Regions from separate parts of the Anaerobutyricum hallii genome, predicted to be linked through region 3. Evidence: riboswitches for the same ligand, from Rfam matches in the RefSeq annotation. Region 3 holds a riboswitch; each other region holds the start of a gene.
What was found. Region 3 has a riboswitch for cyclic di-GMP ahead of EHLA_RS02300 (prepilin-type N-terminal cleavage/methylation domain-containing protein). Riboswitches for the same ligand answer to the same signal wherever they lie in the genome.
Positions count from the first base shown of each region.

Region 1 (6,929 bases), 960 kb from region 3:
TGCGGATGATTATCAACTAAAGTATTATGCGGCGTTTGCTGGCTGTAGTGCAGAGACAATGGCAGGATTTGAAACGGTAACATTTCTTGCTCAAAAGGTAGATACGTTGCATTTGCCAGTCATATTAACAATAGAGAATTCGGATGGCCGGATTGCGGAATCAATCAAAGCGAATACAGCAAAGAAAGATCAGAGTATGCTGGTAATGAATTCTTTGCAATCCGTTACAAACGAACAGCTTTTAGATGGAATCACATATTTGAAAGTAATGCGTGAGAACTTATCTGTTTTATCAAAGGCATTAAATTAAATAAAGAAGTATTCTTTAATTGAAAAAGGCAGATTGAAATGTTGTAAATATTGTATCAAAATATTGCTATTAAAAAATAGAAAAGCAATATTCTTCGGGGAAAGAGGGGATAGAGATGGCTTATCTTACATGTAAAAACTTAACATTAGGATATGAGGGACATGCCATTGTATCAGATTTGAATTTTAAAGTTGGAAAAGGTGATTATCTTTGTATTGTAGGGGAAAATGGAACAGGGAAAAGTACATTGATTAAAACACTTCTTCATCTACAGGATGCGATCAGTGGAGAAGTGATGGCTGGTGACGGATTAAAAGCTTACGAAGTAGGGTATTTGCCACAACAAACAGTTGTTCAGAAAGATTTTCCGGCAACTGTAGAAGAAATCGTTCTTTCCGGTACGCTTGCAAAATGCGGATGGCGTCCTTTCTACAGTAAAGTGGAAAAACGTATGGCAGAGGAAAAAATGAAAAAAATGGATGTTTGGAATCTTCGGAAGTCCTGTTACCGAAATCTTTCCGGAGGGCAGCAGCAGAGAACTCTTTTGGCAAGAGCATTATGTGCCACGAGTAAGGTGATTTTATTAGATGAGCCGGTTACCGGTCTTGATCCAAAGGTAACAGCGGAATTTTACCAGGTAACAAAAGATTTAAATGAGGAGGGAATCGCAGTTATTATGGTTTCCCACGATGTGCAGGCACTTACTTATGCAACACACATTCTTCATATGGATCAAAGAGATTCTTTTTACGGAACAAAAGAAGAATATATGAACAGTGATAAGTGGAAGTTATTTAAAAACACAGAAGAAGACAGAATAGGGGGAGAGAAAAAATGACACACATCTTGCAGGAGCTTTCTTTTTATCTATCCTACCCGTTTGTGCGATATGCATTGATTGTCGGAGTTTTAATTGCATTGTGTTCTTCTCTTTTAGGAGTAACACTTGTGTTGAAGCGTTTTTCTTTTATTGGAGATGGACTTTCCCATGTCGCTTTTGGAGCTATGGCAATTGCTACTATTTTTAAACTGGTAAATAATACTATTTTTATTATGCCGGTAACGATCATTGCGGCGATTTTACTTCTTAGGACCGGGCAAAATACGAAGATAAAAGGTGATGCTGCCATAGCGATGCTTTCCGTAAGTGCACTGGCAGTAGGATATCTTGTTATGAATATTTTTTCTACATCGGCAAATGTATCGGGAGATGTCTGTTCAACGCTATTTGGTTCTACAACGATTCTTACATTAACGGAAGGGGAAGTGATTAGCTGTATTATTATGTCTGTATTGGTCGTTGCATTTTTCATTTTGTTCTATAATCGGATTTTTGCAGTTACGTTTGATGAGAACTTTACAAAAGCGATTGGAAAAAATGCAGAAGGATATAATCTGATGATTGCAGTAATTACCGCAGTAATCATTGTACTTGCAATGAGTCTGGTCGGTTCCCTTTTAATATCAGCACTTATTATATTTCCGGCACTTTCTGCGATGCGTGTAGCCCGGTCTTTCAAAGGTGTGGTTGTTTATGCAGCGATTCTTTCTGTTATTGGTGCATTTTTTGGAATTGTGCTTTCTATTTTATGCTCTACACCTGTAGGAGCAACTATAGTAATTCTTGATTTGATTCTCTTTTTTATAAATTGTATAATTGGAAAAATAATGGGAAGATGATAAAAATATCATTATTATAAATTCAGTATTATTGTTAAAATGGGGAGAAAAATAATATTTAACAGAAATTTTACCAAATATTTCTGAAAAGAGATGGACAGATAACTACAAAAAATGTATAATGAGTATAATTAATAATGAGTAAAATACGAATTATGGGCAGATCAGTCGAAAGTCTGAGACGCAAAGCTAGAGGGCCTGTAACATGGTAGTAAGCTGCTACGTTTAAGATGCATTGTCTGAAAAGACAGTGCATCTTTGTTTTTGCAGGGGTATTTTCAGAAATAAAGGGAGACGATGTATGAAAAAGAAAAAATGGAACAGCGTGTTCGCTGTAGTGTTGTTAGCGGTGATGGCAGCATCGCTTTTATCAGGCTGTGGGAAAAAGAGCACAGAACAGGAAAATAAAGAAACAATCCGGGTGTATTTATGGAGTACGAGTCTGTATGAGAAATACGCACCGTATATCCAGTCTCAGCTTCCAGATATAAATATTGAATTTGTAGTGGGAAACAATGATCTTGATTTTTATCAGTTTCTTCAGGAGAATGATGGTATGCCAGATATTATTACCTGCTGCCGTTTTTCCCTGCATGATGCGCTGCCATTACAAAACAGTCTGATGGACCTGTCTACTACGAATGAGGCAGGAGCTGTCTATAATTCTTATCTTAACAGCTTTATGAATGAGGATGGCAGCGTGAACTGGCTTCCGGTTTGTGCGGATGCGCATGGCTTTGTTGTTAATAAAGCACTTTTTGAGAAATATAATATTCCTCTTCCTACAGATTATAAAAGCTTTGTTTCTGCATGTCAGGCATTTGAGAAGGTAGGAATTCGAGGATTTGCTGCTGACTATTTTTATGATTATACTTGTATGGAAACGCTGCAGGGACTGTCTGCCTCAGAACTTTCCTCTACAAATGGACGCAAGTGGAGAACAGCATATAGTGATCCGGCAAGTACAGAAAAAGTTGGACTTGATAATGTTGTCTGGCCGGATGCTTTTGATCGGATGGAACAATTTATTAAAGATACAAAACTTGGACCGGATGATCTTAAGCTTGATTATGATACGGTAGATAATTTATACCAGAATGGGAAACTTGCTATGTACTTTGGAAGTTCTGCCGGAGTTAAGAAGTATAAAGATCAGGGAATAGATACCGTATTTCTGCCGTTTTTTGAACAGAATGGAGAAAAGTGGATAATGACTACTCCTTATTTTCAGGTTGCTTTAAACAGTGAATTGGAAAAAGACGAGACACGCAAAGATAATGCGATGAAGGTTCTTAAGGTGATGCTTTCTGCAAAGGCACAGAATATAATTGCTGACGGACAGGATACGCTTAGTTACAGCCAGGATGTGCCTCTTCGTCTTACAGATTATCTAAAGGATGTAAAATCAGTAATCGAAGAGAATCATATGTATATTCGTATTGCTTCTAATGATTTTTTCAGTGTTTCCCAAGATGTGGTTTCAAAGATGATTACAGGTGAATATAACTCTCAGCAGGCATACAAAGCTTTTGATTCCATGCTTCGGCAATCGGAAGATACTTCTAACGAAAAAGTAGTTTTGAACTCCACGAAATCATATTCTAATTATTTTCATAGTGACGGAGGAAATGAATCGTATTCCGTAATGGCTAATACACTGCGCGGATGTTATAAAAGTGATGTCTTACTTGCAACCGGTAATAGTTTTACCGGCAGTGTGCTTCAGGCAGATTATACAGAAAAGATGGCAGGAAATATGATTATGCCGAATGGTCTGTGTGCTTATAAAAAGAAAATGAATGGTGCAGAATTATTAAAAACAGTTCAATCTTTTGTGGAAGGTACAGAGGGAGGTTTCCAGCCTTTTAATAAAGGTTCCTTACCTGTTGTCAGTGGAGTTTCTATTGAAGTAAAGGAAAAGAATGGAAAGTATACGCTGCTTAGGATTAAGAAAGACGGAAAGCAGATTAAAGAAGATGATACATTTACTGTGACTTGCCTTGCGACAGAGAATAATATGGCTCCTTTTCTTACAGATGAGAACCATGGGTTTACAGAAGAGAAACAACGGGTAAAAGATACGTGGGTGAATTATGTGTTACAAGGTAATGCTGTACTTGCAGAGCCTGAACAATATATTACTTTGAGGGAATAAAGATGACTGATACGAAGTATAGTATGAAAATGAAGAAACCGTTCAAAAGCAAACGAGCAGGAGCCTTATTTGCTGCTATTGTTTTACTTATTGGAATTGTTACGGTCAGCATCCAGTATTTTAATTTTGTATCGCAGACGGTTTATCATGAAAGTGTTTCTCATTTGACTGAGATTTTTCATCAATCAAACAGTGCATTAAATGAGTTAGTCAATAAAAATCTGACGTATCTCCATATGTGGAGTGAATATTTACAGAATACTTCAAGTGAAAGTGAAATTCGTGATTACATAGATAGAGCGCAGAAAGAGACGGAGTTTTCCAACTTTTATTTTCTGTCAGCCGAGGGAAATTATCAAACGGTGACAGGGGAAACAGGGTATCTTGGATTACAGGGAAATCTTGAAGATCAGATCACACAGAAGAAAGATATTATCATGAACGCAACCTTGCCTGGAAAGCCACAGTTACTTGTGTTTGCCTGCCCTGAAGTTTCTGGAACTTATCAGGGATTTGAATATGATGCTATTGCAGTTGCATATAACAATTCTGATATTGTAAAAGTACTGGATATCGCAGCCTTTGATGGGAGTACAAGCAGTTATGTCATTCAATCGGATGGACGTGTCATGATTAACCATGCTGTAAATACACAAAAAGATGTATATAACTTTTTGGCATTTCTGAGAGAACATTCTGATCTTTCCGAAGAGAATATCCTCGCTCTTGCGAAGAAATTTCAACAGGAAAACAGTGGTGCAATGCTTGTAAATCTGGATGGGAAGAAATACTATCTGATTTATGAAGCCGCAGAAATTATGAACTGGACATTACTGGGTATTGTTCCAGCAGATGTAGTCAATGCGAGTATGAATAATCTACAGTTTAGGAGCATGCTTATTATTGGCGGTATTGTATTCAGTGTTGCGGTCATTATTATTATAATCATTCTAAAAGAAAACAGATTGCGGCTGAAGAGAAAAGATACAGAAATTTTGTACAGAGACGAATTGTTTCAGAAATTATCGATGAATGTAGACGATGTTTTCCTTATGCTTGATGCAAAGACATCGAAAGTAGATTATGTGAGTCCGAATGTCGAAAAATTGCTTGGTATCACAGTAGAAGAAGTTCAGAAGGATATTCGTATTTTGGAAAAATTGCATCCGAAAGATTCTGAGGGAGAGAAGTCAAATTATCTGGAAAATCTTTTAGCAGATGAACAGTGTGAACGGGATTTTGAATATATTCATCAGAAGAACAAGGAGCGGCGATGGTTTCATATTATTGCAATGGGCAGCAATGTAGAAGGTAAAAAGAAATATATTCTGGTTATGTCGGACCGTACTGCTGATAAAAAAATGAATCAGGCGCTTTCAGAGGCTGTACGTGCAGCAGAAACTGCTAACCGGGCAAAAAGTACATTTCTTTCCAATATGTCCCACGATATCCGCACACCAATGAATGCGATTATCGGTTTTACTACACTGGCAGTAAGTAACATCAAGAATCAGGAAAAAGTACAGGACTATTTAAGCAAGATTCTCTCATCTAGTAATCATTTACTTTCTCTTATCAATGATATTTTGGATATGAGCCGTATTGAGAGTGGAAAGATGCATTTAGAAGAAACAGAAGTCAATTTATCTGATCTGCTTCACGATCTGAAGACGATTATCGGTGGACAGATCCATGCAAAGCAGCTGGAACTTTACATGGATGCAATGGATATTCAGATGCCGGTTATGGATGGATACGAAGCTACCCGCCAAATTCGTGCAATCAATGATTCAGCATTAAGCAGAGTTCCGATTATTGCCATGACGGCAAATGCTTTTTCAGAGGACAAACAGACGGCAATTTCTGTAGGAATGAATGGTCATGTAGCAAAGCCAATTGATATAAATGTGCTTATGCCAATGATATTAAAATATATTAAGTAATGTTAAACCGATTAAAAATAGAGTTAATATAATAGCATCGTATAATTTTCATATAATTTTCCTTGACAAATTATAGTAGCTTGGGGTATATTGTATTCCACTTTGACAATACATTCATTTTATGAAATGAGAAAAGGTGGGAAATTTATGACATTTTATCAAGAGCTGCAGCTTAGCTCAACTGGTTCAAAAGAATTAATTAAAAAGACAACAGACCCAAAGGAAAAGAGAAGGCACATCTTAATTTATAATGTTAAGGTATATCTTGTCGTAGCCTTCTGTTTTGCCTTAGTAACGCTGTTTAGCACAGTATTTGGTTCCGGAAATAGTGTAGCTGGTGTAGTTGTCTTATTAGCATTACTTGTTCTTCGACAGGCAGATTTCGGAATTAAAACAACACATGGTCTTTTGTGCATTGCAGGGATATTTGGAATTCTTATTGTAGGACCAAGACTTACTAACACTTTAGCCCCGATACCGGCATTCTTTATGAATCTGGTCTTCATTATGTTATTAATGATTCTTGGCTGCCATAATATCATTATGTTCAACCATTCGACTTTTGTGTTAGGATATTTGTTATTACAAGGATATGATGTGACAGGCGAAGAATATATTTTACGAATTGCCAGCTTACTGATTGGAATGATCATTTGTATGGCTGTATTTTATAAAAACCAGAAAAACCGCCCATATCGCAGAACTTTTCTTGATTTATTCCGAGAATTTAATCTTCGTTCCGCAAGAAACTGGTGGTATGTACGCCTGACTGTAATTGTTTCTACGGCTTTGCTAATTATGTCATTATTAGGATTACCACGTGCAATGTGGGCAGGAATTG
Region 1 is NZ_LT907978.1:1,482,495-1,489,423, forward strand. It holds gene EHLA_RS06780 (metal ABC transporter substrate-binding protein) at 1-310, shown strand, start outside; gene EHLA_RS06785 (metal ABC transporter ATP-binding protein) at 426-1,148, shown strand; gene EHLA_RS06790 (metal ABC transporter permease) at 1,145-1,990, shown strand; cyclic di-GMP riboswitch class I at 2,139-2,214, shown strand; gene EHLA_RS06795 (ABC transporter substrate-binding protein) at 2,292-4,145, shown strand; gene EHLA_RS06800 (histidine kinase dimerization/phospho-acceptor domain-containing protein) at 4,148-6,088, shown strand; gene EHLA_RS06805 (FUSC family protein) at 6,236-6,929, shown strand, end outside.
Region 1: linked by a shared signal. The riboswitch ahead of EHLA_RS06795 (ABC transporter substrate-binding protein) and the one ahead of EHLA_RS02300 (prepilin-type N-terminal cleavage/methylation domain-containing protein) in region 3 are both predicted to bind cyclic di-GMP.

Region 2 (6,929 bases), 1.1 Mb from region 3:
ACAGTGGGGAGGTTGCAACAGACCGTTATGGAAGAAAAATCCCCAAACACGCACATGGTACGATTAATCTGGATATACCAACTTCTTCACTAAAAGAAATTACAATTGCTGTTTCTAGTCTTTACGACAGGATAATTGATAAGGAACTCCTTATCCGGCGGCTCACATTATCTGCTACTAAAGTTATGCCAAAAGAGGGACAGGTATATCAGCAGTTAGATCTGTTTACTGATTATGAAGCATTAAAGAAAGAACAGGAAAAGGAACGTAGATTACAAAAATCTATTCTTGATATTAAGAAAAAATACGGAAAAAATGCAGTTTTGCGAGGGTTAAGTTACGAAGAAGGTGCAACAACAAGAACGAGAAATGGACAGATAGGAGGGCATAAAGCATAATGGGAAAGTATGACGATATTATCAACCTTCCGCATCATGTATCAAAAAAACACCCCCAGATGCCTATTGCAGACAGGGCAGCTCAGTTTGCTCCATTTGCAGCTTTAACTGGATATGGAGAACAGATTAAAGAAACTGCTAGAACTACGGAAGAATTTCATCAGGTATCAGGACGAGAAAAAGAAGAGCTAGATCAGAAATTACAGATATTACAGCAAACCCGATATAAACATCCTCTAATTTTCATATATTATTTTGCACCAGATGCCCGAAAACAAGGTGGACATTATAATAAAACAACAGGATGTGTAAAAAAGATAGATGTAATAAATGAGAAGCTTATGATGATAGATGGAAATGAAATTGCATTTAAACATATAAAAGAAATACAGGGTGATTTTTTTCTTTCAATTATGGAAAGTGAAAACATTACATGAAGCCAGAATATTTTCCAAATACACTCTAATCCGAACAAATGCCAACTTTATGTGGATAAAAATGAAAATGAATAAATCAGTATTACAAAGGGGGAGCATGACGATAGTTCCCTTTTATTTTATGCAAAATATTTTCTGAAATCTCTTTTTGAAAATAAATTATAAGAAATTATTATATATTATATATATTTTTTTATTTTTATTGACTATATTAATATTATTCAGTATAATTTTATTGTAGGGAGGGGAGATAATATATATTCTTCTACAGGAATTTCTGCCTAGAAATTGTCTATTTTCTCAGCAACATATTTCTTCTCTTTCATTGTTTAACCCCCTCTTTCATCAACTGCTTTTCCTTTTAAAATACACTAATTGAGTTTTTTATCAAGCGATTGGCAAACAATACTTTTTAAACAAAAGAAAAAATTATGATTCTTTTACCAGCTTTCCTGTCATGTGCTCTGGTATTAACTCTAAGCATTGTACTCTTTTACCAGCATTTTCTATTTCTTTTTGAATATATTCTTCATCATCTGTAAACTTAAAGCAAAGTTCTCTACAAATAGACAGAGATTTTTCCTGTTCTTCAACCAAACGAATTCTTCCAAAAATAATAACACTTTTTATATTTAATGCCCATTCCCCTTCTTCTCGGTATCCCTCGTCATAAACGCAAAAAGATGCTTTATCACATTCTTTTATTGCATCAATCTTATGTCCTTCCTTCGCTCCATGAAAATAAATTCGATTCTCCTCCTCACAGTACCAGTAATCAATTGGAATACCATAAGGATAACCGTCCTCACCTAATATTGAAAGAACACCTCTTGGCTGACTTTTTAACACCTCTATACACTCTTTTTGTTCTAACTGCTGTTTAAATCTTCTCATCTTTCGAAACATAACTTTATTTCCTTTTTCTAACTAATTATGACAATTCTGCAAGTTTGATGTCCATGAACTTTTACTCTTTAAATACTTTTTAAAACACCTAACAATTAAATCACCAAGGAGTTCTAATTACTTTTCAAACACATTCTAGAGAAACTCTTTTCTCAAATGTTCTTTAGGAGGTTCTATCTCATTAGCAAGAGTATGTTCCGTTAACTCAGAAAGTATCTTAATCTTCCTATTCAACATCGGCCGCATACAGTTTGGAACATGTTCCTGATGAGCCCTGTGAATCGCCACGCATTCCTTACAATTTCCATGATAACGACAGGCTTTCTTACAGGGACAATGATCTTTATCTTTATATTCTTCACGAAACTCTGAAGCAAACTCCTCCTGCAGTTTTAATCCTTCTGCTCTGTTTCCTTCATGAAATTTCTTCATAGCAGCAAGTTCTTTGGGATTATTCTCAATAACCATAGTAGCCTCCTATTACTTTGCTAATTTTTCTACTTCAAAAATATTATAACATACAATCGGGAGTTTGACAGTTACATATCGCAAAAAATAGTCGCAGGCCGCTGGACTATGATAAACAGGTCTTTTTCCGTGGAGGTTATCTCTTTCCACAGTCTGTTTATTATCAGCTGCAGATGAATAAAGTCTGTAGGAAATTAAAACAAAAATATAAATTTAAATACGATATCAATGCGATCCTTTCTGATCTGATCTATACAAGGATCCTGGATCCATGCAGTAAGCGTTCTTCATTCAGGATAGCACATGAGTTTTTAGAAAAGCCTTCTTATGAGCTTCATGATGTATACAGGGCATTAGATGTTCTTGGCAGCGAATGTGACCTTATTCAGGCTGACGTTTACAAAAACAGCCACTTTCTTGGAAAAAGGAATGACAAGATCTTTTATTGTGACTGTTCCAATTATTACTTTGAGATCGAACAGGAAGATGGAATTAAAAAGTATGGAAAAAGCAAAGAACACAGACCCAACCCGATCATTCAGATGGGCCTGTTTATGGACGGGGATGGGATTCCCCTTGCTTTCTCCCTCTTTTCAGGGAATTCAAACGAACAGACATCCCTGAAACCATTAGAGCAAAAGATCCTTGAAGATTTTGAATGTCAGAAATTTATTTACTGTAGCGATGCAGGTCTGGGATCCGAATCTATCAGGGAATATAACCATATGGGGGAACGGGCCTATATTGTGACCCGGTCTATTAAAAAGCTGAAAAAAGAAGAAAAAGAATGGGCTTTAAGCCCGCAGGGATTCAAAAGGGTATCTGATGACAAACCTGTTGATATCTCAAAACTGCCCGAAGACGACAAAGGACTTTATTACAAAGACGAACCATATACCACTAAAAAGTTACAGCAGTGTTTGATCATTACTTATTCCCCTAAATATGCCTTTTACCAGAAATCCATCCGTAGCAAACAGATAGAACGTGCACAAGCGGTGCCGGATTCCGGGAACACAAAAAAGAACCGCAGGAACCCAAACAATCCAGCCAGATTTATTGGAACAACAGCAGTTACAAAAGAAGGTGAGACTGCCAATATCCAGCATTATCTTGATGAACATAAGATTTCTGAAGAAAGCCAGTATGATGGACTTTATGCAGTATACACGGACCTGTTAGACGATGAAGTCAGCGATATTTTAAAAGTAAGTGAAGGAAGATGGCAGATCGAAGAATGTTTCCGGATCATGAAAACAGACTTTTCCGCAAGACCTGTTTATCTGCGGGATGAAAACCGGATCAAAGCACATTTTCTGATCTGTTTTCTGGCATTAATGATCTATCGTTTCCTTGAGAGAAAATTGAACTATAAATATACTTGTGAGGAATTATTAGATACATTAAAAGCAATGAATTTTGCAGAGATTCAGGAACAAGGATTTATAGCTTTATACAAACGGGAAGCCATTACTGATGATCTTCATGAAGCCTGCGGCTTTCGAACGGACTATCAATTTATAACGAAAAGCAGAATGAAAACAATCCAGAAAAAAAGTAAAAGAAAAGAATAAATTACCATACTTTGTGACAATGAGAAAAATCGCCACAGCTCAGTAAATACAAGGGTTGCAGCGATTTTTTCTTTTACAAACTGTCAAAGACGGGAGCAGGAAACAGTAATGTCAATGCTTCGTGGACTTCGAAAGTAGAAGAACAGTTCGAGTATATGTATCGGCTGTTCTTTTTTGATTTTCGGGTGTTAAAACGGTAATGTTTTTCTTGTATACAGTAGAGAACCATAGTATAATAAAACCAGTTTTTTTGCAAAAGTTTAAAAATAATAAGGAAATCGACAAACCAGATGAAAGTCTGGGACGCAAAGCTACTGGGCCTGTAAAATGGCAGCCAGTTGCATGAAATGAGGTGCACTGTCTGTTTGGCAGTGCTTTTTTATGGTAGAGCACTTGAATAAGTAATACAGAAGCTGTTTGGAAAAATATTGTGAAAAATAGCGGGGAGGTTATTGACAATTAATGAATGTAAAATTAAAATCTGGAAGCAAGCAATTGTAGCCTAGAGGATGGGAGAAAGATGAAGAAGTGCAAATTAGTACAGAATATAATGAATTTCAAATTTTGTTACATTATATTTTGCACAATTATATGTTTTATTGTTTTATCCGTTCCTACATTTGCCAAAGAAAACTCTGACAATGTTATCCGGGTAGGATCTTTTGAAGAAACTTATAATACCGTCAATGAAAAGGGGGAAAGAAGAGGATATGGTTATGAGTATCTTCAAGATATAGCAGGTTATGCAGGTTGGAGCTATGAATACATAACAAGTAATTGGGAAGATTGCTTTACACAGTTGGAAAATGGAGAGATTGATATTCTTGGTGGCATTTCCTATACAGACGAACGTGCTGAAAATATGCTTTTTTCCGATATGCCTATGGGGGAAGAGAAATATTACATCTATACGGATGCATCCAATATGGATCTTACAGCAGGAAATCTGGATTCTTTTGAGGGAAAAAATATTGATGTGTTGAAAGATCATATACCGGAGGATCTGCTTAACGAATGGGAGTTAAAGTATGGTCTGCATACGCAGCATGTCAATGCTTCTAATACCGCAGAAGTTATGGACAAACTGTCGAAACATGAAATTGACTGCTTCGTTTCAGTAGAAGAATCCCGTTGGGAAGAATCAGATATTTCGCCTGTTACAAGTATTGGAGAGGCAGAAATCTATTTTGCCATAAATCCCAAACGTCCGGATATCAAAAAAGCACTGGATAGTGCTATGCGCAGAATCAAGGATGACAATCCATTTTACACTGATGATCTCTACAGGCGTTATCTTTCTGCACAGAGCAGCTCGTTTCTTTCAAAAGAAGAAAGGGAGTGGATCGGGCAGCATGGAGCAATCAGGATAGGGTATCTGAATCATGATGGAGGTATCAGTAGTGTAGATCCATCAACAGGCAAATTGACAGGTGTTATCACAGATTATGTGGATCTTGCAGAAAATTGTCTGCAAGGTCAGACTCTGGAATTTGAATTAAATGGATATGATACAAGAAGTGAACTGCTTCAGGCATTGCAGGATGGAAAAATAGACCTGATTTTTCATGCAAACCAGAATCCATACTTTGCAGAAACAAATGGATTTGCTTTGTCGGATACTCTATTGACTCTCAATATGGCAGCAATTACGGCAAAGGATTCTTTTGATGAAAATAAAGAGAATATAGTTGCCGTTGAAAAAGATAATTTTGCATTGAAGGCATATCTTTCATACAATTATCCACAATGGGAGATTATAGAATATGGGACATCAGATGCAGCAGTAAAAGCAATGCAGAAAGGGGAGACGGATTGTATTGTAAGAGATTCAGGTACTGTTTCAGACTATTTGAAAAATAATAAGCTTCATAGTGTTTTCCTGACAAAAGAAGCTGATGTTTCATTTGCTGTTCAGCAGGGAGAACCGGTTCTTTTGTCCATTCTGAATAAAACACTGACATCTATGCCTACAGCTCAATTTTCAGGTGCAGTAGTTTCGTATAATGCTTCTTTACGAAAAGTTACAGCGAAGGATTTTATTCAAGATAATTTACTGATGTTTTCACTCATAGTTGGAATCTTTATTTTTGTTGTCCTGTGTATAATTCTTGATTCTTTGAAAAAATCAAAACGTGCGGAAGAAAAATCCAAGAAGTCTGCTGAGCAGGCATTGAAGCTGAATCAGGAGCTTGAAGAAAAACAGCAGGAATTACATAATGCACTTGTAGAAGCACAGAGTGCCAATAAGGCTAAGACTTCCTTTTTAAATAACATGTCTCATGACATCAGGACACCGATCAATGGCATTATTGGCATGCTTACAATTCTTGAAAAAAGCGGAAATGATGGTGAGCGGGCAAAAGATTGCCTGAATAAAATAAATGAGTCTTCGAAACTGCTATTATCATTGGTAAATGATGTTTTGGATATGGCAAAGTTAGAATCGGATACCGTGGTTTTTAGTGATGAATCCATCAATCTGGATCAGGTATGTAAAGAAATCACGGAGTCACTATCTTTTCAGGCAGAAGAAAAAGGACTTCATGTTATAGGAGAACATGATGATTACAGTGGTATATATGTTTGGAGCAATGCAGTTCATCTGAAAAAAGTATTGATGAATCTGTTTACAAACAGTATGAAGTACAATAAGGTGAATGGTTCTATTTACATGAGTATGAGAACGATTGAAAGATCAGAAGATCACATGACATGTGAATTTAAAATAAGAGATAATGGAATTGGAATGTCAGAAGAATTTATAAAAAATAAATTATTTACTCCATTTGTGCAGGCAGATAATTCCCCACGTTCTGATTATAATGGGACAGGTTTGGGAATGCCTATTGTGAAACAACTTGTAGAAAAGATGGGTGGAACCATAACAGTTGAAAGCAAGCTTGGTGAAGGAAGCTGTTTTACTGTAATACTTCCATTTAAAATTGATACGAATGCACGACCGGAAGAAAAAGAAGATTTCAATACAGATATATCAGGTGTCCGGATATTATTGGTTGAAGATAATGAGCTGAATGCGGAAATAGCAGAATTTATGCTGACAGAAAATGGGGCTAAAGTAGAAACAGTGAAAAATGGGTTAGAAGCTGTTCAGCACTTTGAAGCCTGCGAATCAGGAACATACGATG
Region 2 is NZ_LT907978.1:1,664,012-1,670,940, reverse strand. It holds gene EHLA_RS07565 (DNA methylase) at 1-398, shown strand, start outside; gene EHLA_RS07560 (hypothetical protein) at 398-835, shown strand; gene EHLA_RS07555 (pyridoxamine 5'-phosphate oxidase family protein) at 1,265-1,741, opposite strand; gene EHLA_RS07550 (hypothetical protein) at 1,877-2,209, opposite strand; partial or broken gene EHLA_RS07545 (IS1634 family transposase) at 2,305-3,783, shown strand; cyclic di-GMP riboswitch class I at 4,054-4,129, shown strand; gene EHLA_RS07540 (response regulator) at 4,304-6,929, shown strand, end outside.
Region 2: linked by a shared signal. The riboswitch ahead of EHLA_RS07540 (response regulator) and the one ahead of EHLA_RS02300 (prepilin-type N-terminal cleavage/methylation domain-containing protein) in region 3 are both predicted to bind cyclic di-GMP.

Region 3 (6,929 bases):
ATCGGTATTACTTATTTTTTTAGCAGGTATCTATACTAGATTATATCGTGTGGATTATGGTGTAAAAGAGCTTGGGAAAATTTTGCTCATTATATTTGCTTTGTATGCGCCAGTCAAGGTTGAAAATATGATTCTTGGCGGAGGTATTATAAGAAGTGGCGGCAATACAAAAATTATCATGGTGATTGATATTATTGGTACATGGTGTATCGGAATTCCTTTGTGCCTGGTTGCGGCATATGTATTTAAGTGGGGAATTGTAGGTGTATACACGCTGCTTACCACAGAAGAAATATTTAGATTGGTTATATCACTGATTATTTTTAGAAAACGTAAATGGATGATTAGTTTATCCTAGAGCGTGTTTGAAAAACCATTCCTACAATCTGCACGCCCCAATTTGCGGTATATTTTGCCTTCATTCAGTTGACGTAGCCCGCTACGCCGCCCTCATTCAGGTAAAATCTCCCACAAATTGTAACGCACATCTTGCAGAAAGCATTTTTCAAACACGCTCTAGTGTGGGGAAGACGAAAAACTCCGCAAAAAGGTATTACATATAATAGATGTGTATGATGATCGTAAATCTTACACATCTATTTTTTGTAAAAAATTATTTAAAGTAAATTAACAAGAAAAGGATGTTTCCAGTTTCAAATTGAAAAAAGCAGGTTAACAGATTTCCTTTTGGATGGTAAAATAGAATGAGAAGATTATGAGAAAAAATTTTCAGGGGTAAAGTTCTTTGGATAAATTTCACTGGATATTGTGCTAAGAACTAGTTTAGCTGTTAGAGTTACAGTAATTTAAAGAATGGAATAATTTATAATGGATAGGTATTTTTGTGTATTAACAATAATTAATCTTTTTGTTCTGAGTTTTATGTGCATTCTCACAAAGCTGAGTGAAGCACTTAGTAAAAAACAAAAGCAAGGTTTTGTGTGTGCATTTGTGCTGATTGCTGGAATCTCCGTTCTGGAGGTTATCACACTTATAGTTGACGGTAAGCCATCGAGTTATCGATGGCTTAATATCATGTCAAATTATCTGGGCTTTGGTTTATCGCCTGCAGTAGCACTCTGTCTTGTATATGTGTTGGATAAGAAAACAACCTTTAAGCGTGAATTTAAGATGATGGTGTACTGCGAGCTTGGATATCTGATTTTTCTGGCTTTATCTATTCCACATGGAATTGTATTTTCTGTGGATGCTGATAATTTTTATTCCCGTGGTCAATATTTTTACATTTATGTTATCATTTACTTCGCTGCAATTTTGTATCTTTCGATATCTACGATCATCAAGGCGAGAGAATTTCAGAATCGCAGCAGGAAGCTCATCTATCCACTTATTGTTTTTCTGACAGCCGAAACGATTATTCAGGTTGCATTACCGGAACTGCGTGTTACTTGGTTATGTGTTACTTTGCTTTCTGTGTTGTATTTTATTTATTGTAATGAGATGTGGAATCAGTTGGATGGTCTTACAGGTCTTTTGAATCAGAACAGTTATCTAAATCGTACAGCGGAAATGCGATACAGCGGAGGGGTTCTCATAGTGTTTGATGTGAATGACTTTAAGATAGTGAATGATGACTATGGACATTTGCAAGGAGATATTTGCCTTGCTGCAATCGCAGACTGTATCAAAAAAGCCTATGCGTGTTATGGGTACTGTTACCGGATAGGTGGAGATGAGTTTTGTGTGTTATTGAAAAATGGAGAAAAAGAAGAGGAATGCTTATATGAATTTATGAATCAACTGGAGGAACGGAGAAAGGAAATTACTTTTTTACCAATCGTTTCATTTGGTTCATCGGTATTTTCTGGTGAGGATATCAATGTGGTTAAGAAACTTGCAGACCGTAATATGTACCAGTGCAAAAAAGAGCAAAAGAATCGTGCCACTTTAGGATTATAATCCCATAGTTTAGAGAGAAGCAGTATTATTATTTGTATGGCCATTACTTTTCGGTGGACTTGTATCACTTGGAAAGGCAATCGTAGGTATGGATGTTGTTGGAGCAGGTATCTATGCATTCCTGAACCGTCTGTTAATTCCTACAGGTTTACATCACGCATTGAACAATGTATTCTGGTTTGATACGATTGGACTTGGTGACTTACAGCACTTCTGGGCTGGTGAGACATCTGCAGATGTAACATGGAGCCTTGGAATGTACATGTCTGGATTCTTCCCATGTATGATGTTTGGTATTCCTGGTGCAGCACTTGCAATGATTAAATGTGCTAAGCCTGAAAAGAAAAAACTTGCAATCGGTCTGATTGCTTCAGCAGCTCTTTGTTCATTTATCTGTGGTGTTACTGAACCGTTCGAGTTTGGATTTATGTTCCTTGCACCTGCACTGTATGTAATTTATGCATTACTTTATGGTATCTTTACGATGATTACAGTTGCACTTGGTTTCCGTGCAGGATTCAGTTTCTCTGCCGGTGCTATGGATTTGATCTTCTCATCTTCCCTTCCGGCAGCACAGAAGACATGGCTTATTCTTCCACTGGGAATCGCAGCATTTATCGTATTCTACGTTGTATTCCTTTTCGCAATCAAGAAGTTTGATCTTAAGACTCCTGGTAGAGAGGATGATGATATTGAAGCGGAGAAGAAAGTGGAATTAGAAAGTAATGATTATACTGCCATCGCAGCAAAAATCCTCGAAGGATGTGGTGGAAAAGAGAACATTACAAGTATTGATAACTGTGTTACCAGATTGAGACTTGAAGTAAAGGATATCACAGCAGTAAATGATAAGGTAATTAAATCTGCAGGAGTTGCAGGGGTTATTAAACCTGGAAAGACTTCTGTTCAGGTAATTATTGGAACGAAGGTTCAGTTTGTTGCTGACGAATTTACAAAGCTTTGTGAATAATAGAAAGTTCTAAAAGGACATGTGAGAAACTTTTGTTTTTCACATGTCCTTTTTGTGTAGTGCATTTATGTGATGACAGGGAATATCTCTTTCATAACTTTATTTATAAATGTTCCCAATAATAACATTACCATGGACATTTTGACAGAAAAAAGGTATAATGGCAATAAAGAAATATAACTGTGGCAAATCAGTCGAAAGTCTGAGACGCAAAGCTAAAGGGCCTGTAAAATGGCAGCCAGTTGCAACGTTTTGAAGCATTGTCTGGAGGGGCAGTGCTTTTTTCATTATTATGGATTTTATGATGACGACGGGAAGCGTTTGAATGTTAAATTAAGAATTTAGTTTATATAGAAAGCAGTAGCTTGTGTTGTGATTTTTGGTAATTTATACAAAGAAAGAAATAGGTTAAATAAGTGATAAAGAAAAAATATAAACAGAGGAAGATGATTCTTAGTGAAATCTATAATACTAAAAACAGAGGTTTTACTCTGGTAGAACTTATAATCGTAGTTGCCATTATGGGTGTTCTTATTGCAATCTTAGCCCCTGCTTATGCCAGACATGTAGAAAAAAGCCGCGAGACGGTTGACATTGCTAATGTTCGTTCAGCATATGAAGAAATTATGGCTGAAGTGATGGATGAAGATGCATCGAATATAGTTAAGGTAGTAAAATTAAAACAGAAGAGAAATGACTGGCAGGCATTTGATCCTGTTGTTATTGCAGGGAAAACGCATTACAAAAGTCAGGGAGATACCGATAACTGGAAGGGGATTCCTGTTGCAAACGGGGAATGTGAGGTGTCTTATAATGCATCCACGGGTATTTTTTTTGATTGGAAAGGAGCAGGAAAAGATACCTCTGATACAACAATAGATTTTAACGGAAATCTGCATGGAGTACTTAATAGAACAGGGATATTATCGGAATTAACAAATCAGTCAATCAAACGTTTTGAGATAGATTCAAAATGCTCTGATTCAAATATGGTTAATAAAGTAAATAAAGAGATTAAAGCAGAGGGCAACAGTCTGCTGCAATATGGTACATGGGCTTATCTTGGAAGTCCATCGAAAGATTCAAGCAGATATTTGTTTTGGACATCTGTTGATACGGATCAGGTTGGGGCAGGAAAGAAAATACCAGTTATTGTCAGTAAAGCAGATGGTGGTTTTTATATATCTGAAACGACAACAGCTTATAGAAATCCTAAAGACAAGAAGAATTATGTTGCAATTGCAGATCATATTTATAATGATTATGGTTTTCAAACATATACAAAAGGTGAAAAATACGGCACGTTAAAGGAAGCTTATGAAGCGTATTCGAAGCTTTTTAAAGAGGGGAAATACGCAGAGTATAAAGATACTCTGCCTAAATAGAAGGAGCTTTTCGGTACATGAATTGAAAAGGAGAAATATGGAGGAAGGTATGAAAGGGAAGAAAGTAGAAATGATATGTATAGTTGCTGTGTTGCTATTGTCATTTTTTTTGACGGAAAGATTATATCAGGCAGAAACAGGTACATTTTGTTCTCTTAACAGTGGGTGGTATGAGATAAAAGATGGGAAGAAAATTCATATTGAATTACCTTGTTATGTTATGACAGGTACAGACGGAAAGATTGTTCTATATAATGATACACTATCAGAAAAAGACCAAGGAAATTTTATCTCAGCTAAAGGAGTACAGGATCATCTGGAAATACGGTTGGGAGATCGCATTCTGTATCGTTATAAAGAAGACAAATTTCAGAAAAATAAACAAATGAAAGGAAAGATATGGGCCGATGTCTGCTTGCCAGAGGAAACGGGAGAGAAAACACTCAGTTTTACGTTTGAGGGAAAAAAAAATAGTTCGCTGTATGTACAGGCTCCGCTCATAGGAAGTTTTCTGGATATTGTTAAAAGTCATTTGTGGGAATCTATTTTTTCAATTTTGATGATTATAGGTATGTTAGGGATGGGAATTGTTTCAGTAATCGTATTTTTATATACCAGACATCGTCGGATTATAGAGAAACGTTTTCTTAATGTGGCATTCTTTTTGATTCTATGTAGTTTATGGAGTATACTGGATTCAGGAATTTATCAGATGTATGGAAAACAGAATGCGGTAGGAACACAACTATCTTTTTATGTATTTATGCTTATGTCAATTCCAATCTTACATTTCGTACGAAACACAGTAAGCGAGGGTGTTCGATGGGTTCCGAAAATATGGATTTTTCTTTTATATGGGGATGCTGTTTTACAGGGAGTTATAAACTATTTGTTTGGAATTCCGTTTGTATGCATGCTATATATAACGCACATTATATTATTTACAGGGGTTGCAGCGATGATTCTTTTATTATGGAGAGAGTATCAAAAAAAGCAAACCCATGAGTTGAATCTTTGTCTGAAAGCATTTGCTGTATTAGGTATTGGTGGAATAATCGCAATTATCTTGTATCGGGTATTTTCTATTTATTGGTACGTTGTAATTTTTCAGTTTGGCATTCTTCTTTATATTTCATTTTTGTTTGGAGGATTGCTTTGTAAAGTATCGAATGAGATTCAGTTCCACTTAGAACAGACAGTATTTGAAAGAATGTCTGTGGAAGATCGTATGACAGGTCTGAAAAATCGGAAAGCTTTTGAGAAATGTATGGAAGAAGTGCAGGAAGATGCCATATTACTTAAGAATGCCTTGCTTTTATTTATACATATTGATGGATTGAAAAAGATTAATGATATGAATGGAATGCAGATGGGGGATGAAGCGGTTATTCGGACAGCGCGAAGTATTCAGGCAGCAGGAAAGAGTTTAGAACCGAATGCAGAAAGTTTTCGTATTGATGGTAATGAGTTTGCAGTAGTTGTAACGAATCCGCAGAAGATGCCAGAAGAATGGGCGAGAATTATAATAAGTGAAGTGAAAAAAGAAAATGGCAGCCGATACCGTGTTCGGTTAAAAATTGGATATAGTTATCTGAGGAGCAAGGACGGAGCACTTAATTCTGTAAGTGATTGGAAGATGCAGGCAGATACAATGTTACGTTTCAATACAGGAAAATTGGTGGAGGATATGTATGATTTATAATGTAGATTTTTTAATTGCAGGATTGGTCATATTACTGCTGATTCTGTGGTATTTTTTGGGAGAGAAAAGAGCAGAGGATTTGAATAATCAAGTGTTTCTTTTCTTTGCGGTTATTGGAAGTTTAGATGTGATTGCTGAGATTTTCAGCAACTATTGTATTATTTATGAGAAGGATTATTGTACAATAGTAGCGGTATTAACAACAACTGTATTTTACTTATTCCAGGCAGTGCTTCCGTTTACTCTGATTTGTTATGTTCAAACATTATACAAGAATAAAATTGTTTCAGCAAAAAGAATGTTGTTATCTGGATTACCGACGTTTGTTCTGATAGGAATCGTTCTAACAAATCCATTTACTGAAAAACTATTTTATTTTGATGTGCCGGCAGGATATATGAGAGGACCTTGGTATATGCTGATGTATTACAATGCACTGGGTCATATAGCTGTGGCTTTGTTTCTTATTATTTTCTGGAGAAAAGAACTTGGTCACCGAAAAGTAAAAGTACTTTTAGAAATCCTGGTGATATCTGGAACGGGAGTGATAATACAGCTTTTGCATCACTCTCTTCTTACAACAGGATTTGGTCTAAGTCTGGGTATACTGGCATTATTTATTACAATTAACAATCCTCATGCCAATATGGATAGTCTTACTGGCTTATATAATCATCTTTATCTGACCAGAAAAAGTAATGAGTTGATAGCAAGAGGGAAAAATTTTCATATTATCAGTGTGTATCTGTATCAGCTAAAACATATCAATAAAATTGCAGGGATTCAAGGTGGCGACTATATTTTAAAGATGACAGCAAAAAGACTTGAAGAACTGTGTGGTAAAAAAGTTTTTCGCATTACTGGAAAGAGGTTTTTGGTGCTGGCAGATTCCTTGAAGGAATATGAATACTATCTTACACAATTAAAACAAATGTTTGATGTGAGTATGAAA
Region 3 is NZ_LT907978.1:522,639-529,567, forward strand. It holds gene EHLA_RS02280 (MATE family efflux transporter) at 1-358, shown strand, start outside; partial or broken gene EHLA_RS16965 (DUF6783 domain-containing protein) at 345-488, opposite strand; partial or broken gene EHLA_RS16970 (DUF6783 domain-containing protein) at 426-563, shown strand; gene EHLA_RS02290 (GGDEF domain-containing protein) at 829-1,920, shown strand; partial or broken gene EHLA_RS16975 (PTS transporter subunit EIIC) at 1,940-2,890, shown strand; cyclic di-GMP riboswitch class I at 3,065-3,140, shown strand; gene EHLA_RS02300 (prepilin-type N-terminal cleavage/methylation domain-containing protein) at 3,307-4,275, shown strand; gene EHLA_RS02305 (diguanylate cyclase domain-containing protein) at 4,325-5,977, shown strand; gene EHLA_RS02310 (GGDEF domain-containing protein) at 5,967-6,929, shown strand, end outside.